Regions from separate parts of the Exiguobacterium sp. SH1S21 genome, predicted to be linked through region 1. Evidence: predicted binding sites of a transcription regulator. Region 1 holds the regulator's gene; each other region holds the start of a gene.
The links. Region 1 encodes Rex, which represses fermentation and respiration genes when NADH is low (regulators of the CRP and FNR family bind a similar motif). Its sites were predicted from a motif close to TTGTGAAATATTTCACAA; they were not measured.
Positions count from the first base shown of each region.

Region 1 (5,144 bases):
GCTTTTCTAGTATTAACACGAATGAAATTAGAATTTCTCTTGATAAATATACTCCTACCGTTAGTGGATTTGATATCAAATTTGGTTCTTCAGCAAGTGATAATATTCGTTTGATTTGGTCTTACATGCTTGCTATGTATAAAACGAGTCAAAACTTCAATGGAAATCATCCCGGATTTATAGTGTTTGATGAACCAGGACAACAACAAATGGCGGTTAAAAGTCAGAAGCAGCTATTTGAAGTATTATCGACAACAAAAGTACAAACGATTGTAGGTACTTCACTCGAACCAGAAGAAATTGAAGAATTGACAAAAAATCTTACCCTTAATGTAATTGATCTTGGGGAAGAGTATATTATTAAACCTCTACATAGTTATCAAAATGAATAAGATAAAAAAGTTATAGCTTTTAGTTAAAACCATAATATCTTTAGTAGAAAATAGACATAACAATAGACCGTATCCTTATAAAGAGGAGCGGTCTATTTATATGGTGTATTTTGGGTTAACGATAGTTCTCTCGATACCATGTGTTAATACGGCTCACGATGAAGACGACCAAGGCGAGCACCCACATGAACAGCGTCTCTTGATAGAAGTGGCCCCAGACCGAGCCGGGCGTATAGAAGCTATGCACCGTGACATCGACCGGCCAAATGACGAGCCGGATGAACAACGTGCTCATAAGCAAGCCGCTGAACAGGCTGATGACGATACCGGACCATGTTTGGATGATGAACCCGACGACGATCGGCAGGAAGTAAAACAAAATGATCGGGACGTTCGTCGCCTCGCCGCGGATGAGTTCCGAGATATACTCGGTCCCACTCGGCACGATGTAGACGAACCCGGTCAGGAACGCATGCATCCAATCGATCCGCATGGCACGGGAACGCATCATGAATGGAGTTCCTCCCATTCTGCGAACAGTTCTGTGATCGACTCTTTCGTCGCATCGGACTCGGTCGACAGTTCTTGGGCGCGGGCGAAGTCGTTGAACACGTCCGGTTCGCATAACAGCTGCTCGATTTCTTCAAGCCGCGCTTCGTGGCGCTCGATTGTCAGCTCGATCTCTTCGACCCGCTGTTTCAACCGGCGTTCTTCGCGCTGCTGTTCCTTGTCGGCGCGCTGCTTCTTGACGACGACTTGTTTCGTCTCCTCGCGGGCGAGCCGGGCAAGGTCCTCGAGCTCTTCTTTCTTCTCGACGTAATACGAGTAGTCGCCGAGGTACTCATCGATGCCGTTCGGCGTGATCTCTAAGACACGCGTCGCGAGCCGGTCGATGAAGTAACGGTCGTGGGAGACGAACAGGATCGTCCCAGGATAGTCGACGAGCGCGTTCTCGAGGATCATCTTCGAGTCGAGGTCCAAGTGGTTCGTCGGCTCATCCAAGACGAGCAAGTTCGGTTGCTCGAGCTTGAGCTTGGCGAGCGTCAGCCGGGCCCGTTCGCCGCCGGATAGTTCTTGGACGCGTTTCATGACGTCGTCGCCGCTGAACAAGAACTGGCCGAGCAGACTGCGGACTTCTTGCTCGCGCATGAGCGGCCAGTCGTTCCAAATCTCATCGATGACGCGGTTCGCGTCCGACAAGTTCTGTTGTTCCTGGTCGTAGTAGCCGATCTCGACGCCGGTACCGTAGCGGATGTCACCGGTGAGCGGTGGTTGTTGTTTCGTCAACACTTTGAGGAGCGTCGATTTGCCGACCCCGTTCGGGCCGACGAGGGCGACCGACTCGCCGCGCTGCAGTTGGAAACGCAAGTGTTGTGCGATCGGTTCTTCGTAGCCGATGGCGAGGTCGCTGCCGCTCAACACATCGTTCCCGCTTTGACGTTTGATCGAGAACGACAACACCGCGCTCCGCTCATCACCGTCCGGCACGTCCATGCGGTCGATCTTCTCGAGCCGCTTGCGGACGCTTTGGGCGCGTTTCGTCGTCGTCGCCCGGGCAATGTTCCGTTGGATGAAGTCTTGCATCTTGGCGATCTCTTCTTGTTGCGAATCGAACTGTTTCTTCTCTTGCTCGTAGAGCGCGGCCTTCTGCTCGAGGAATTTCGTATAGTTCCCGACGAAGCGGCGGCTGCGGTTGCGTGACAGCTCGTAGACGACAGAGACGACGCGGTCGAGGAAGTAACGGTCGTGGGAGACGATGAGGACGGCACCTTTATAGCCGCTCAAATATTTCTCGAGCCAGCTGAGCGTCTCGATGTCCAAATGGTTCGTCGGCTCATCCAAGATGAGCAGGTCCGGGCTTTGCAGGAGCATCTTCGCTAAGGCAAGACGTGTCCGCTGTCCGCCTGAGAGCGTATCGATCCGACGTTCGAAGTCGTCCGGATAAAACCGCATCCCGTGCAAGATCGAGCGGATCGTCGCTTCATACTGATAGCCGCCGCGGTCTTTGAACGTGTGCTGCTCCTCGTCATACGCCGCGAGCAGACGCTCGTAGGCGGCCGGGTCGTTCAAGATCCGCTCCGAACCCATGTCTTGCTCCATCTGGCGGAGCGTCTTCTCCTGTTCGATCAAGTCGGTGAAGACGGTGAGCATCTCGTTCCACATCGTCTCGTTCGATTCTAATCCTGAGTCTTGGGCGAGGTAGCCGATCGTCACGTCTTTTGGCTTCATGATGTCGCCCGAGTCATAGTTGTACTCGCCGGCGATGACTTTTAACAGCGTCGACTTACCGGCGCCGTTGCGGCCGACGAGGGCGACGCGTTCGCCTTCTTGGATTTCTAGTTTGACATTCTCTAAAATCGGCTCGACGCCGAACGATTTGGATAAGTTGTTGACTTGCAGTAGGATCAAGTGAAAAAACCCCTTTCTCTCTGTTTAGTATACTTTATTTCTTCCCCTTTTCAGGTATATTCATTGAGTGCTTATGTGAATTCGTTTACAATCAAGGTGTATGAAATCAGATTCGTTTGAAACGCGTCGTAAAAAGGAGGCTCTTTCCGTTGAGTCAAAACGAACCAAAGATTCCGCAAGCGACAGCCAAACGGTTGCCACTATACTATCGGTTTATCCAAAGCCTACATTCGTCAGGGAAACAGCGTGTCTCTTCTGCTGAACTGAGCGAGGCGGTCAAGGTCGATTCGGCAACGATTCGCCGTGACTTCTCATACTTCGGTGCGCTCGGTAAAAAGGGATATGGCTATAACGTACAGTATCTGTTAGAATTTTTCCGTAAGACGCTGAATCAAGACGAGATCACGAACGTCGCCTTGGTCGGGGTCGGTCATCTCGGGACAGCGTTCGTCAACTATAACTTCCTTAAAAACAATAACACACATATCGTCGTCGGGTTCGACGCAGACGAGACAAAAGTCGGCACGACGATGTCAGGTGTCCCGATTCATCACGTCGATGAGATGGAACAGATCATGAAGCAAAACAAGATCGATGTCGCCATCCTCACGGTCCCGTCCGCTTACGCGCAACCGGTCGCCGATGATTTGGTCCGCTATGGCGTTCGAGGAATCTTGAACTTCACGCCGGCACGATTGACTGTACCGGACACGGTCCGCGTCCATCATATCGACTTGTCGATCGAACTCCAGTCGCTCATTTACTTTATGCAACACTATCCATCCGCTGAGGGGGTCCATCAATAATGGAATTTCTACAATCATCACTCGTCGTCGGTATGCCAGGTGGCGTCAGTATTTTCGTCATCGCCATCATCGCGCTCATCCTCTTCGGGCCGAAGAAATTGCCAGAGTTCGGCCGGGCAGCAGGGCAGACGCTCCGTGAGTTCAAAAATGCCACGAACGGTATGATGAAAGAGCACGACGAGACCGACAAGAAAGAAATTGAGAAGAAAGAGCAGTAAGCCATGAGCCATCAACCTGATCAAGAACGGGCACTGTCCGATCACTTGACAGAGCTGCGGAGACGACTGATGCTGTCGGCATTTGTCGTCTTTGCCTTCTTTCTGATCGCTTTGCCGAGTGTCAAGTACGTGCTCGCCTATCTGCAGGCGGACCTCGTCGAACGAGGGCTCGAGCTGAACGCCTTTGGGGTCGCGGACCCGCTCATGATCTACTTGAACTTGGCGCTCGTCATCGGGCTCGTCGCATCGGGTCCATTTCTACTGTATCAACTGTGGGCGTTCGTCGCACCTGGTCTGCATCCGAATGAACGAAAATGGACGCTCGCCTATATCCCGGTCATCTTTATCTTGTTCCTCATCGGTCTCGCATTCGCCTACTATTGGTTGTTCCCGCTCGTCCTCGATATCTCGACGGACCTCGGGCAAGACCTCGGTCTGACACAGATCATCGGAGCGACGAACTATTTCACGTTCCTGTTGCAGCTGACGATCCCGTTCGGGCTGTTGTTCCAACTTCCGGTCGTGACGATGTTCTTGACACGCATCGGTGTCGTGACACCGTACTTCCTCTCGAAAATTCGGAAGTACGCTTACTTCGCCTTGTTCGTCATCGCGGCATTCATCACGCCGCCGGATTTGACGTCGCACCTCATGGTGTCGCTGCCGCTCTTCTTCCTATATGAGATCAGCTTATCGATCTCGCGCGTGACGTATCGCGGTGTGCTCCGACGTGAGAAAGAAGCGCAAGTGAAAGAACAGATGGATTTGATGAAACAAATGAATGAGAAATGAACACTACGTCATGAGACGGAGTGTTCTTTTTTTAAAATTTAGGGCTATTCAATTTTGAAAAAACAACTTAAAATTAGTAATGTTAAATCAAAAATGGATTATTTTTGAAAGTTATGTATTCATAAACAGAAATGAGGAGAACGATGAACAAATGGTTATGGAGCATACTCGTTGTGCTCGTCATGGTGGCGGCGCCCGGATTAGATGTTCGGGCAGATAGTTATGCCAAGCCTGAAATTATTCCGGCGGGAGAAGTGGTAGGAAATAGTGAATATGTGTGGCGCTCGGGAGATCCTGAGACGCTCGTACATGTGAAGACCGGTGAAGTCTATACATTACCGATTCGAGTGTCTGCTGCTTATAATATTTATGCGATCGGGGACGGCCGATTTATGTTAAAAGGGTGGCCGGAGTGGGTGATGTGGGATATACGTACGAATGTAGCGACGACATTCCCAATCGAAGCAGGAAGTGAGAATCGACTCGTCTCAACGAATGTAACAACAGGAATGATGTTATGGGCTGAT
Region 1 is NZ_SJUY01000009.1:91,077-96,220, reverse strand. Features, by position in the region: gene EVJ24_RS12640 (hypothetical protein) at 1-392, shown strand, start outside; gene EVJ24_RS12635 (hypothetical protein) at 508-903, opposite strand; gene EVJ24_RS12630 (ABC-F family ATP-binding cassette domain-containing protein) at 900-2,801, opposite strand; gene EVJ24_RS12625 (redox-sensing transcriptional repressor Rex) at 2,951-3,607, shown strand; gene EVJ24_RS12620 (twin-arginine translocase TatA/TatE family subunit) at 3,607-3,825, shown strand; gene tatC (twin-arginine translocase subunit TatC) at 3,829-4,617, shown strand; gene EVJ24_RS12610 (hypothetical protein) at 4,761-5,144, shown strand, end outside.

Region 2 (5,144 bases), on a different contig from region 1:
AGGCGATGTGGATCGGTAAGACGTTCTGTGAGCTGATAGCGAGTAAGAGCAGCAGCGACAGCAGTATCGCTTTGACGCGACCGACACTCTTGCCGGTCACATCACGACCAGACATGCTGATCAACCGTTCAGCCAGGACGTCAGGCAGGCCGGTCTTTGACAAGCCGACAGCGAACGCACCGAGCAGGGCGTAGCTGAGGGCGATCGTGGCACCGCCACCAAGCCCGTCGCTGAAAGCGGTCAACGTGTCGTTGAAACCGAGTCCTCCGACAAGTCCACCGACGATGGCGGCGAGGATGAGCGATAAGACGATATGGACACGACTGATCGCGAGAGCAAATAAGACAATGACAGCTAATAATACAGCATTCATGAGTTCCAACACCTTTCGAATCATAAGTTCTTTCTCTTGTTATCACTTTAATACGATAAAGACTTTTGAAATTTAACATACGTTTTATGACTTGTCAAATCATGAAAACAAAAAAAGCGACAACTTCGAAAAGTTATCGCTTCTTCATCATAGTTCGACGTTATGGTACACCTGACGAACGTCTTCTAAGTCTTCGAGTACGTCGAGTAGTTTCTCGAATTGCTCTTTCGACGCTTCGTCGAGTTCGACTTCGTTTTGCGGTAGCATCGTCAGCTCGGCGACTTCGAACGTCTCCACACCCGCCGCTTTGAACGCGGTCTGGACGGCATGGAATTCTTCCGGCTCGGCATAGACGATGACCGTCTCGTCTTCTTCGATGACGTCACGGACATCGAGGTCGTGCTCCATCATGAGTTCGAGCACGTCGTCTGCTGTCATCCCGCCGACACCGATGACGGCCGTCGCATCGAACATATACGCGACCGACCCGCTGACGCCCATGTTACCACCGTTCTTGCCGAACGCGGCTCGAACTTCAGAGGCGGTCCGGTTGACGTTGTTCGTGAGCGTGTCGACGATGAGCATCGACCCGCTCGGCCCAAAGCCCTCATAGCGGAGTTCGTCGAAGTTCTCTTCGTCGCCGCCTTTCGCTTTGTCGATGGCCCGGTCGATGATCGCTTTCGGGACGTTATACGTCTTCGCGCGCTCGACGACGAACTTGAGCGATTGGTTCAATTCCGGATCAGGTTCACCTTGGCGGGCGACGATGTAGATCTCGCGGCCGAACTTCGCGTAGATACGACTCGTATTGGCGTCTTTAGACGCCTTTTTCTCTTTAATATTGTTCCATTTACGACCCATTACGTGTCATCTCACTTTCCATTGTTCGATAGATTCACTGTCGATTATATAAGAAGAAGCGAGCGTTGACGAGAGAAAATCATCCCTCGCTCTTGTCCATCTTCTCAACGATCTCGGTCAGCGTCTTTAAACTGTCGATCAAGCGGTCGGTCTCATCCTCATCGAGGAACGCTAACCGATCCTCGAACAGGCGCCGAAACGAGTCGCGCCGCTCGAGGAGCACGCGCTCTCCTTGGTCGGTCAATTGGTTCCAGATGACACGGCGGTCGCGCTCGTCAGGGACACGTGTAATATACCCTTCGTCGACGAGCTTCGTGATGAGCGGCGTCACGTTCGGCGGGGCAATCGATAACGTCTCACTAATTTGTCCGTTCGTGACCGCGCCTTCATCCTCGATCAACATCAGTAGATGAAAGTGAGAGAAGTTCAAGTTCGGGATTTGCGGGAGGTCGGAGCGGCGGAGCAGTTTTCTTCTGATTAACGGGATCAGTTTCACAAACTGATCGGCTGCATCTTGTCTTGGCATAGTCATAGTCACTTCCTAGTCAGGTTCTTTCTTCATTATACACGACCACAGGCGGGGTGGACGAGCAATCATCGGACTGTGAGCATTTACACACCGATTCCGCCAAACTAATGACACAAACAATGTAAGCGTTTACATATAGATCTGTCCTTGTTTTCATGAAAACGCATACGATTTTACTGAGCTGATCTGTAAAAATCAAGACCTATCCTCAAACAGCAAAAAAATATTGTGAAAGAGTTCACATTGTTGTCACGCACAAATTGAATGAAACGGTGTATTCTATGAATGTGAAGGAAAGCACAAACTCTTATCAGGCAAACCGATTATCCCGTGCTCTCCATCAAGTCAGAAGATCAGCTCTCATTCATGAGGAGGAAACCAACATGGCAGTTAAAGAGAAAGCAGTAGTGGAAACATCAGCAGAACAGATGGTCGACACGCTCGTCAAGCAAGCGCACACGGCACTCGACACGTTGATGACGTTTGACCAAGAGAAAATCGACACGATCGTCCAAGCGATGGCGTTAGCCGGACTCGAGCAACACGTCGCACTCGCTAAACATGCATTTGAAGAAACAGGTCGCGGTGTGTTTGAAGACAAGATGATCAAAAACATCTTTGCGACAGAATATATTTTCAACTCACTTCGCGGTGAGAAAACAGTTGGCGTCATCGAAGACGATGAGCAAAACGGCATCACATACATCGCCGAGCCGGTCGGTGTCGTCGCCGGGGTCACACCGGTCACGAACCCGACATCAACGACGATGTTCAAAGCGATCATCGCCATCAAAACACGTAACCCGATCATTTTCGGCTTCCACCCGTCAGCACAACAATGTTCAAGTGCAGCGGCCCGTGTCCTTCGTGACGCAGCAATCGCAGCAGGTGCACCGGAACATTTGATCCAATGGGTCGAAAAACCGTCACTCGACGCGACGAAAGCACTCATGAACCACCCAGGCGTGGCCATGGTACTCGCAACAGGCGGCGCGGCAATGGTGAAGTCGGCTTACTCGACAGGTAAACCAGCGCTCGGCGTCGGACCTGGTAACGTCCCGGCTTATATCGACAAGACAGCGAAAGTAAAACGCGCCATCTCGGACGTCATCTTATCGAAAACGTTTGATAACGGCATGATTTGTGCGTCAGAACAAGCGATCATCGTCGACCAAGAAGTATATGAAGACGTGAAGCGTGAAATGACAGCGCTTGGCTGCTACTTCTGCTCACCTGAAGAAAAAGCTAAACTCGAAACACTCGTCATCAAGACAGACACATGTGCGGTCAACCCTGAGATCGTCGGGAAACCGGCAGCATGGATTGCCGAGAAAGCTGGACTCAGCGTCCCGGCCGACACGAAAATCTTGATCGCTGAACTCGAGACAGTCGGCGCAACAGAACTGCTCTCACACGAGAAGCTCAGCCCGGTGCTCGGCGCTTATAAAGTTCAATCACGAGAAGAAGGCTTCGCGATCGCTGAGAAAATGCTTGAAATCGGTGGTCTCGGCCATACGGCCGCAATCCACTCGACAGACGACGACGCGATCCTCGCGTTCGGACTTCGCATGAAAGCTTGCCGCATCATCGTCAACTCGCCAACGGCACACGGCGGTATCGGTGACCTTTACAACGAAATGACACCATCACTCACACTCGGTTGTGGGTCGTACGGTAAAAACTCCGTCTCTGAGAACGTGACGGCGAAACATCTACTCAACGTGAAAAAGGTGGCGAGACGTCGCGTGAATATGCAATGGTTTAAAGTCCCTGAAAAAATTTACTTCGAGAAAAACTCGGTTCAATACTTGCAGTCGCTCACGTCAAAAAAACGAGCAATGATCGTCACAGACGAAATGATGGTCAAACTCGGATTTGCTGACAAAGTCATCAAAAACTTACCGGCTGGTGTTGACTACCGCATCTTCGACCAAGTCGAACCAGATCCATCGGTCGAGACGGTCATGGCAGGTGCTGAAGCGATGCGCCAATTCCAACCGGATATGATCATCGCGCTCGGTGGTGGATCACCGATGGATGCTGCGAAAGGGATGTGGCTCTTCTACGAACGTCCAGAAGAGAAGTTCTCAAACCTTCGCCAGAAGTTCATGGATATTCGCAAACGGACGTACAAGTTCCCGACGCTCGGCAACAAGTCGATGTTCGTCGCGATCCCGACGACGTCAGGTACAGGTTCAGAAGTGACACCGTTCACGGTCATCACTGATAAAAAACGGAACGTCAAATACCCGATCGCCGACTACGCGATCACACCAGACGTCGCCATCATCGACCCTGAGTTCGTTATGACGGTACCGGCTTCAATCACGGCTGACACAGGAATGGACGTCTTGACACACGCGATCGAAGCGTACGTATCGGTCATGGCGAACGACTATACAGACGGACTGGCCCTCCGTTCGATGAAGATGATCTTCGACTACCTCCCGAAAGCTTACGAAAACGGAAGCGACGCTGAAGCTCGTCAAAAAGTGCACAACGCCTCAACAATGGCCGGTATGGCATTCGCGAACGCGTTCCTCGGGATCAACCACTCGATCGCGCACAAAATCGGTGGCGAGTTCCACGTGCCGCACGGTCGGACGAACGCGATCCTCATGCCGCACGTCATCCGCTACAACGCGACACGCCCATCGAAACTTGCGGCGTTCCCGAAATATGAGTCATTCATCGCTGACGAGCGCTACGCTGAAATCGCACGCTTCCTCGGACTCCCGGCGAAGACGACTGAAGAAGGCGTCGAGTCACTCGTCCAAGCGATCATCGAGCTCGGACAGCGCTTGAACATCAAACTCTCGTTCAAAGCACAAGGCATCAAGAAAGCGGACCTCGATGCGAAAATCGACAAAATGGCGGTCGACGCGTTCGAAGACCAATGTACGACGGCGAACCCGAAAATGCCGCTCGTCGAAGAATTGAAAGAAATCATGTACGCAGCGTACGAAGGCGTCTAATCAAAAAAAGGCGATCACTCCAACGAGTGGTCGCCTTTTGTCATGCAATTAAGGAAAGTCCCATGAACAGGAGGATGACGGATAAAGCGATGACGTTGAACCAGACGACAAACTTGATCGCGATCTCAGCCCACGCTTTATTTCTCAGCCCAAAATAAAGCAAGAATGCATAAAAAACTAGACCGCCGACGAGTCGGTACGGAGAGGATGCGTCAAAACCAATGTCGTATGCATGTTGTACTGTATTGAGCAAGGCGAGGAGGAGGAAAGCGCACAGGTAGCGCTTTTTCTTTATTTGTTGATTCGGATTGTAAACATTATTCATAGATTGCACCAACCGTCTTTAGGTTTTCGTATTTCTATCTTTCGACTTTGTAATATCTTTTCACTATACCATTTTTATGAA
Region 2 is NZ_SJUY01000004.1:54,223-59,366, forward strand. Features, by position in the region: gene EVJ24_RS07105 (Na+/H+ antiporter family protein) at 1-373, opposite strand, end outside; gene EVJ24_RS07110 (YebC/PmpR family DNA-binding transcriptional regulator) at 521-1,234, opposite strand; gene EVJ24_RS07115 (MarR family winged helix-turn-helix transcriptional regulator) at 1,314-1,760, opposite strand; gene adhE (bifunctional acetaldehyde-CoA/alcohol dehydrogenase) at 2,147-4,738, shown strand; gene EVJ24_RS07125 (hypothetical protein) at 4,779-4,991, opposite strand; gene EVJ24_RS07130 (MATE family efflux transporter) at 5,138-5,144, opposite strand, start outside.
Region 2: a site for Rex is predicted at 1,990-2,007, ahead of adhE (bifunctional acetaldehyde-CoA/alcohol dehydrogenase). Genes of this name have one in related genera too.

Region 3 (5,144 bases), on a different contig from region 1:
TCCGAACGACTTCATAGTTTCATCATAAAGATGACATCTAGACTTAACTGTTACTTTTTTCACAGATAAGCGATTCGAGACGTGACAGAATAATGAACGAAGGAGGCGCACGCTATGAAATCTTCTATTAAAATATTTTTGTTTCTGACCATCACGGCCATGCTCGTCGTCTTTTCCATCGGTTTCGTCTTCGCCAACCGGGCGACGACCGAACCGGACGTCGAAGGCTATGTGATCGAAGTGAATGAATCTGACCGCACCGCCCTCATCATCAGCGGCATCAGTGCGGAAGAGGCAAAACTGACCGCTGATGCGTTGTTCGCACGAGCCGAACCTGAAAACGTGAGCTGGTTCAAATTTCAAGTGAAGGCAACGTTCGAACAGATCGAGGTCGGCGATCACGTTCACCTTTGGAAAAAGACCGGTCCGAGCATTCTCAACACTCCGAACCGATCTTATGTGAAAAAAGTCGACGTGCTCGACTAATATTGACGCTTTCCGTAACGTTCGCTCAGCCACAAGACTAAAAACGCCAGGCCGACCAACCATCCGCTCCAAATGAGCGCTTGGGTCATGTCCCCGTTTAACGTGGCCATATAAATTGCCGTGGCGAGCGTCATCGTCTCGCCCGGAATATTCCCAGCAATCATCATCGTGATACCAAATTCCCCGATCGAACGGGCAAATCCGAGGACGAATCCGCTCGTCAAAGCAGGTAAGAGGAGCGGAATCGTGACATACGCGAATAGTTGACGTTCCGTTCCACCGAGCACGCGACCGGCCTCGTACCATTCCGCATCCAACTGTTTTAACCCGAGCCGAATCGTCTGGTAGACGAGCGGGAAAGCCGCCAAGGCGGAGGCGATGATGTTCGCTTGTTTCGTGAACAAGATGGTAACCGGCAACAGTCCACCGATCCCGTTGTTGCCAAGAACGATCAACGCGTATAAACCAATCACGGTCGGCGGCAAGATGAGCGGCAATAAAAATAGCGTCTCGAGCAACCATTTCCCTTTAAACTGGCGATGGTGCATGAGATAGGCGGCCCCGAACGCGAGGACGAAGGCAAGCATCGTCGCGATAAACCCGACTTCGAAAGTAAGTTGCAGTGGGGACTGCGTCATTTAGAAAACCCCTTTGCCAAAAAAATCGCTTGAATATCGTCATCGAATAAACGCTCATATACGTCACGCACATATGGACCATGCGTCAAACGGACAGCCGGATAGGAGATGATGCCGGTCGCTTCAAGCGAGACGGCTTGAATCGCTGCGACACCTTCCGTCAACTCTGTTTTATACACGAATCCCCCATTCGCATCCCCTTGCTCGACGAGCGTAAGCACTTGTCTCACGTTTTGGACAAAGATAATCCGAGATTTCACCTGTCCCCATACTTCCGCTTCATCCAACGCCATTTTCGCATAACGGCCTGCCGGGACGTTCACCGGGTCTCCAATGACGATTCGGGCGCACAACTCCAATTCCCGCCACTCACCCGTGCAACTTTTTCCCTTTGGAGTCACAAACCACAACTCGTTTTTCAAGAACGCATCCCGGTCTAACACGGGCACCTGCAACTTGTCGACATCCTCCTCACTAGCGGCTAAAAAGATGTCAGCCGGAGACCCGTGATTGATTTGGGATCTCAAGGCGCCACTCCCGTTCGTGACGACGCGGATGTCGACGTCGCCGAGTTCGGCCTCAAGTTGTCGTTCCACTTGCTCTAGAACTGGTCCTAAACTCGCCGCCGCTAAAATCGTCACGGTCTCGTCATGGGCGCCAGAAGGACTTGACCAGATTTGACTCAATAGCAGGACGACCGCTACCCCGACGATGACTCCACTCACCCGCTTCATAATTGATCACTCCTTTGCTTCTCCTTTATCGTAGCGATTGACTCGCGTTCCTTCTGTATCAAATGTCACAAAAATACACCTCCACGTGATGGAGGTGTAAATTGTATCTGTCAGACAAGCGTACGTGCACGCGGGAACAAAATATTGTTCTCAAGGTGAATGTGTTCGAACGTATCTGATTCGAGTGCCTCTAGACGTTGGTAGACGAGTCGATACGTCCCACACGCACCTTCAGGCGGCGTATAGTCGTTCGTAATGTGACGAAGTTCTTTCAAAATGTCACCGGCCGCTGCATGTTCCGACTCGAGCGCTTCTAAAATGGTCATAATCTCACGTTCCGTCTCAGCCGTCGGTGCCGACTCATGTCGAAGCAACATCGGGAAGTCTTCCATCTCTTCTTTGACGATATGCTGTTCAAGCTCCATTTTCAATTGATTGAACAACTGATGGATGCGCCCAAGGTGTGGATGGTTTTGTCCATGCACGCGGAATACTTTCGTCACATACGGTGTGAGCTGTGGCAATTCATCCGTCAAAAATTGGTGATGCTTATAAATAATATGCTCAATCAATTCCGAAGACGAAGCTGCATCCCAATCGATGCTCGTTTCGTTCATCTCCTGTTTGCGTCGATAGAGCGCGTTGACTTCTTCTAAAATATCTTCCGTCGATCGTTTCGACTTGTCCGTCGCTTCAGCGAGCGGTCGATTGCCGCCGCAACAAAAATCGATTCGATTCCGTTTAAAAATGTCTGCTGCTTGCGGGCATTGCTTGACGATTTCAGATACGTGCGTGTCGCTCGTGAATGTTTGTGTCATCTGTCATAACCTCCATGTTCGTTTTGACATGTTCAGCGTAGCAAGCGTTCAACTTTAAAAATGTGAAATACGTCACATTTAAGCAACTAAAATCGCCTCGTTCCATATTTAGACACACAAAAAAAAGCCCCTTTTTCAAGGGGCGTTCATCAATGTGATGGCGTTTCAAACTGTTCCGCCTCGGTCGATCCAGCGAGCGCGGTCGTCGACGACTGTCCGCTCGAGATGACGAGTGAGACTTCATCGAAGTAGCCGGTGCCGACTTCACGCTGATGGCGCGTCGCCGTGTAGCCGTGTTGTTCGGCCGCAAATTCGGCTTGTTGTAACTCAGAATATGCTGCCATCCCACGATCTTTATAGCCGCGGGCGAGCTCGAACATGCCGAAGTTGAGCGAATGGAACCCGGCGAGTGTGACGAATTGGAACTTGTAGCCCATCGCCCCGATCTCTTGTTGGAACGTCGCGATCTCGTCGTCAGATAACTTCTTCTTCCAGTTGAACGAAGGCGAACAGTTGTAGGCGAGCAATTTTCCAGGATACTTCGCATGGATTGCGTCCGCGAACTGGCGTGCTTCTTGCAAGTCCGGTTCCGACGTCTCGCACCAGACGAGATCGGCGTAAGGAGCATAGGCGAGACCTCGGGCGATCGCCTGCTCGATGCCGGCCTCGGTCCGGTAGAAGCCTTCCGGCGTCCGGTCGCCGACGATGAACGGATGGTCAATCGGGTCGATGTCACTTGTGATCAAGTTGGCCGCATGCGCGTCCGTCCGGGCGACGATGATCGTCGATACGCCCATGACGTCTGCTGCTAGGCGCGCCGCGATCAAGTTTTTCACAGCCGTCTGCGTCGGGAGCAATACTTTACCGCCGAGGTGACCACACTTTTTCTCCGAAGACAGCTGGTCCTCTAAGTGGACACCGGCCGCACCTGCCTCGATCATCGCTTTCGTCAGCTCGAAGACGTTGAGCACACCGCCGAACCCAGCTTCCATATCGGCGACGATTGGCGCGAACCAGTGCGTATCCCCTTTCCCTTCCGCCGTTTGAATCTGATCGGCCCGTTGCAGCGCCTGATTGATTCGCTTGACGACGCTCGGTACCGAGTTGGCCGGGTACAGGCTTTGGTCCGGATACATATGCCCTGATAAGTTCGCATCAGCAGCGACTTGCCAGCCGCTTAAGTAGATGGCCTCAAGCCCCGCCTTCACTTGTTGGATCGCCTGATTTCCGGTGAGCGCCCCGAGCGCGTGGACGTAATCGCGTTCGTGGAGCAGGTCCCACAGACGTTCCGACCCTTTCGTCGCGAGCGTATGTTCGATCAAGACCGATCCACGAAGCTTCATGACGTCGTCGACTCCGTACGGACGCTCGACCCCGTCAAACCGTTCCGACTGAAAAACCTTCTCGAGTTGCATGCGTTGTTCATTCATTGTTGTTCCTCCTGTATTATATTAGTTTTTTTTAATTGAATTGTTATATAACAGATGTTGCAAACTTAATCCAAGTAGGCGCAGCATTCTAGTGCCGACTTGAACGTCGAATGTTCCATCCCACAACTGCGGCAGACGTTTTCCTCGTCCCGCTCTTCTGGTTTGCGGAATACGACGACTTCCTCGACCGGTTCTTTCATGATTTGGAGCGAACCGTCCGTCCGGTCGAGCACGAGGCGCATCAAGTCGTTGCCATACACGAATGCGGTATTGGCGAGCGTCGTTGTCGACTCTCCAGAGATGATGCGGCGGACGACCCAACGTTCGATTAACTGTTCGCTTTCGATTTTTTTCGTTGTCATGATGATGCTCCTCCTTTTAAGTTCAATTCAAGTGTCGACTGTGTCAAAAACTGACGGCGGCGGCGATGCAAGATCGGTTCCGTGTACCCGCTTGGCGAATCCGTTCCTTGGAACACTAAGTCTTTTGCTGCTTGATACGCGATCGAGTCGGTCACGTCCGGCGTCATTGGCCGGTAGTTCGGGTCGGCCGCGTTCTGCTTGTCGACGACTTCAGCCATCCGGTACATCGTCGCTTCGACTTGCTCACGCGTACAGACACCATGATAGAGCCAGTTGGCCACGTGTTGGCTCGAGATGCGGAGCGTCGCCCGGTCCTCCATCAACCCGATATGGTGGATGTCCGGCACTTTCGAGCAGCCGACACCTTGCTCGACCCAGCGAACGACATAACCGAGCAGCCCTTGCAGGTTGTTCTCGAGTTCCTCCCTCACTTCATCGTCTGTATAGACGCGTGTCGCGAGCGGAATCTCGAGCAGGCGTTTTCGTTCGCTGTCGATATCGAACGACCGTTGCACCAACTCCCGTTGGACACGGAACGCATCCACTTGATGGTAATGGAGCGCGTGGAGCGTCGCGGCCGTCGGCGACGGGACCCAGGCGGTCGTCGCGCCGGACTCAGCATGGGCGACTTTCTCCCGCATCATGTCGCACATCTTATCAGGCATCGCCCACATCC
Region 3 is NZ_SJUY01000007.1:15,978-21,121, forward strand. Features, by position in the region: gene EVJ24_RS10255 (DUF3221 domain-containing protein) at 115-486, shown strand; gene modB (molybdate ABC transporter permease subunit) at 483-1,124, opposite strand; gene modA (molybdate ABC transporter substrate-binding protein) at 1,121-1,858, opposite strand; gene ric (iron-sulfur cluster repair di-iron protein) at 1,969-2,676, opposite strand; gene aceA (isocitrate lyase) at 2,826-4,106, opposite strand; gene EVJ24_RS10280 (hypothetical protein) at 4,172-4,468, opposite strand; gene EVJ24_RS10285 (malate synthase G) at 4,465-5,144, opposite strand, start outside.
Region 3: a site for Rex is predicted at 2,737-2,754, ahead of ric (iron-sulfur cluster repair di-iron protein). Genes of this name have one in related genera too.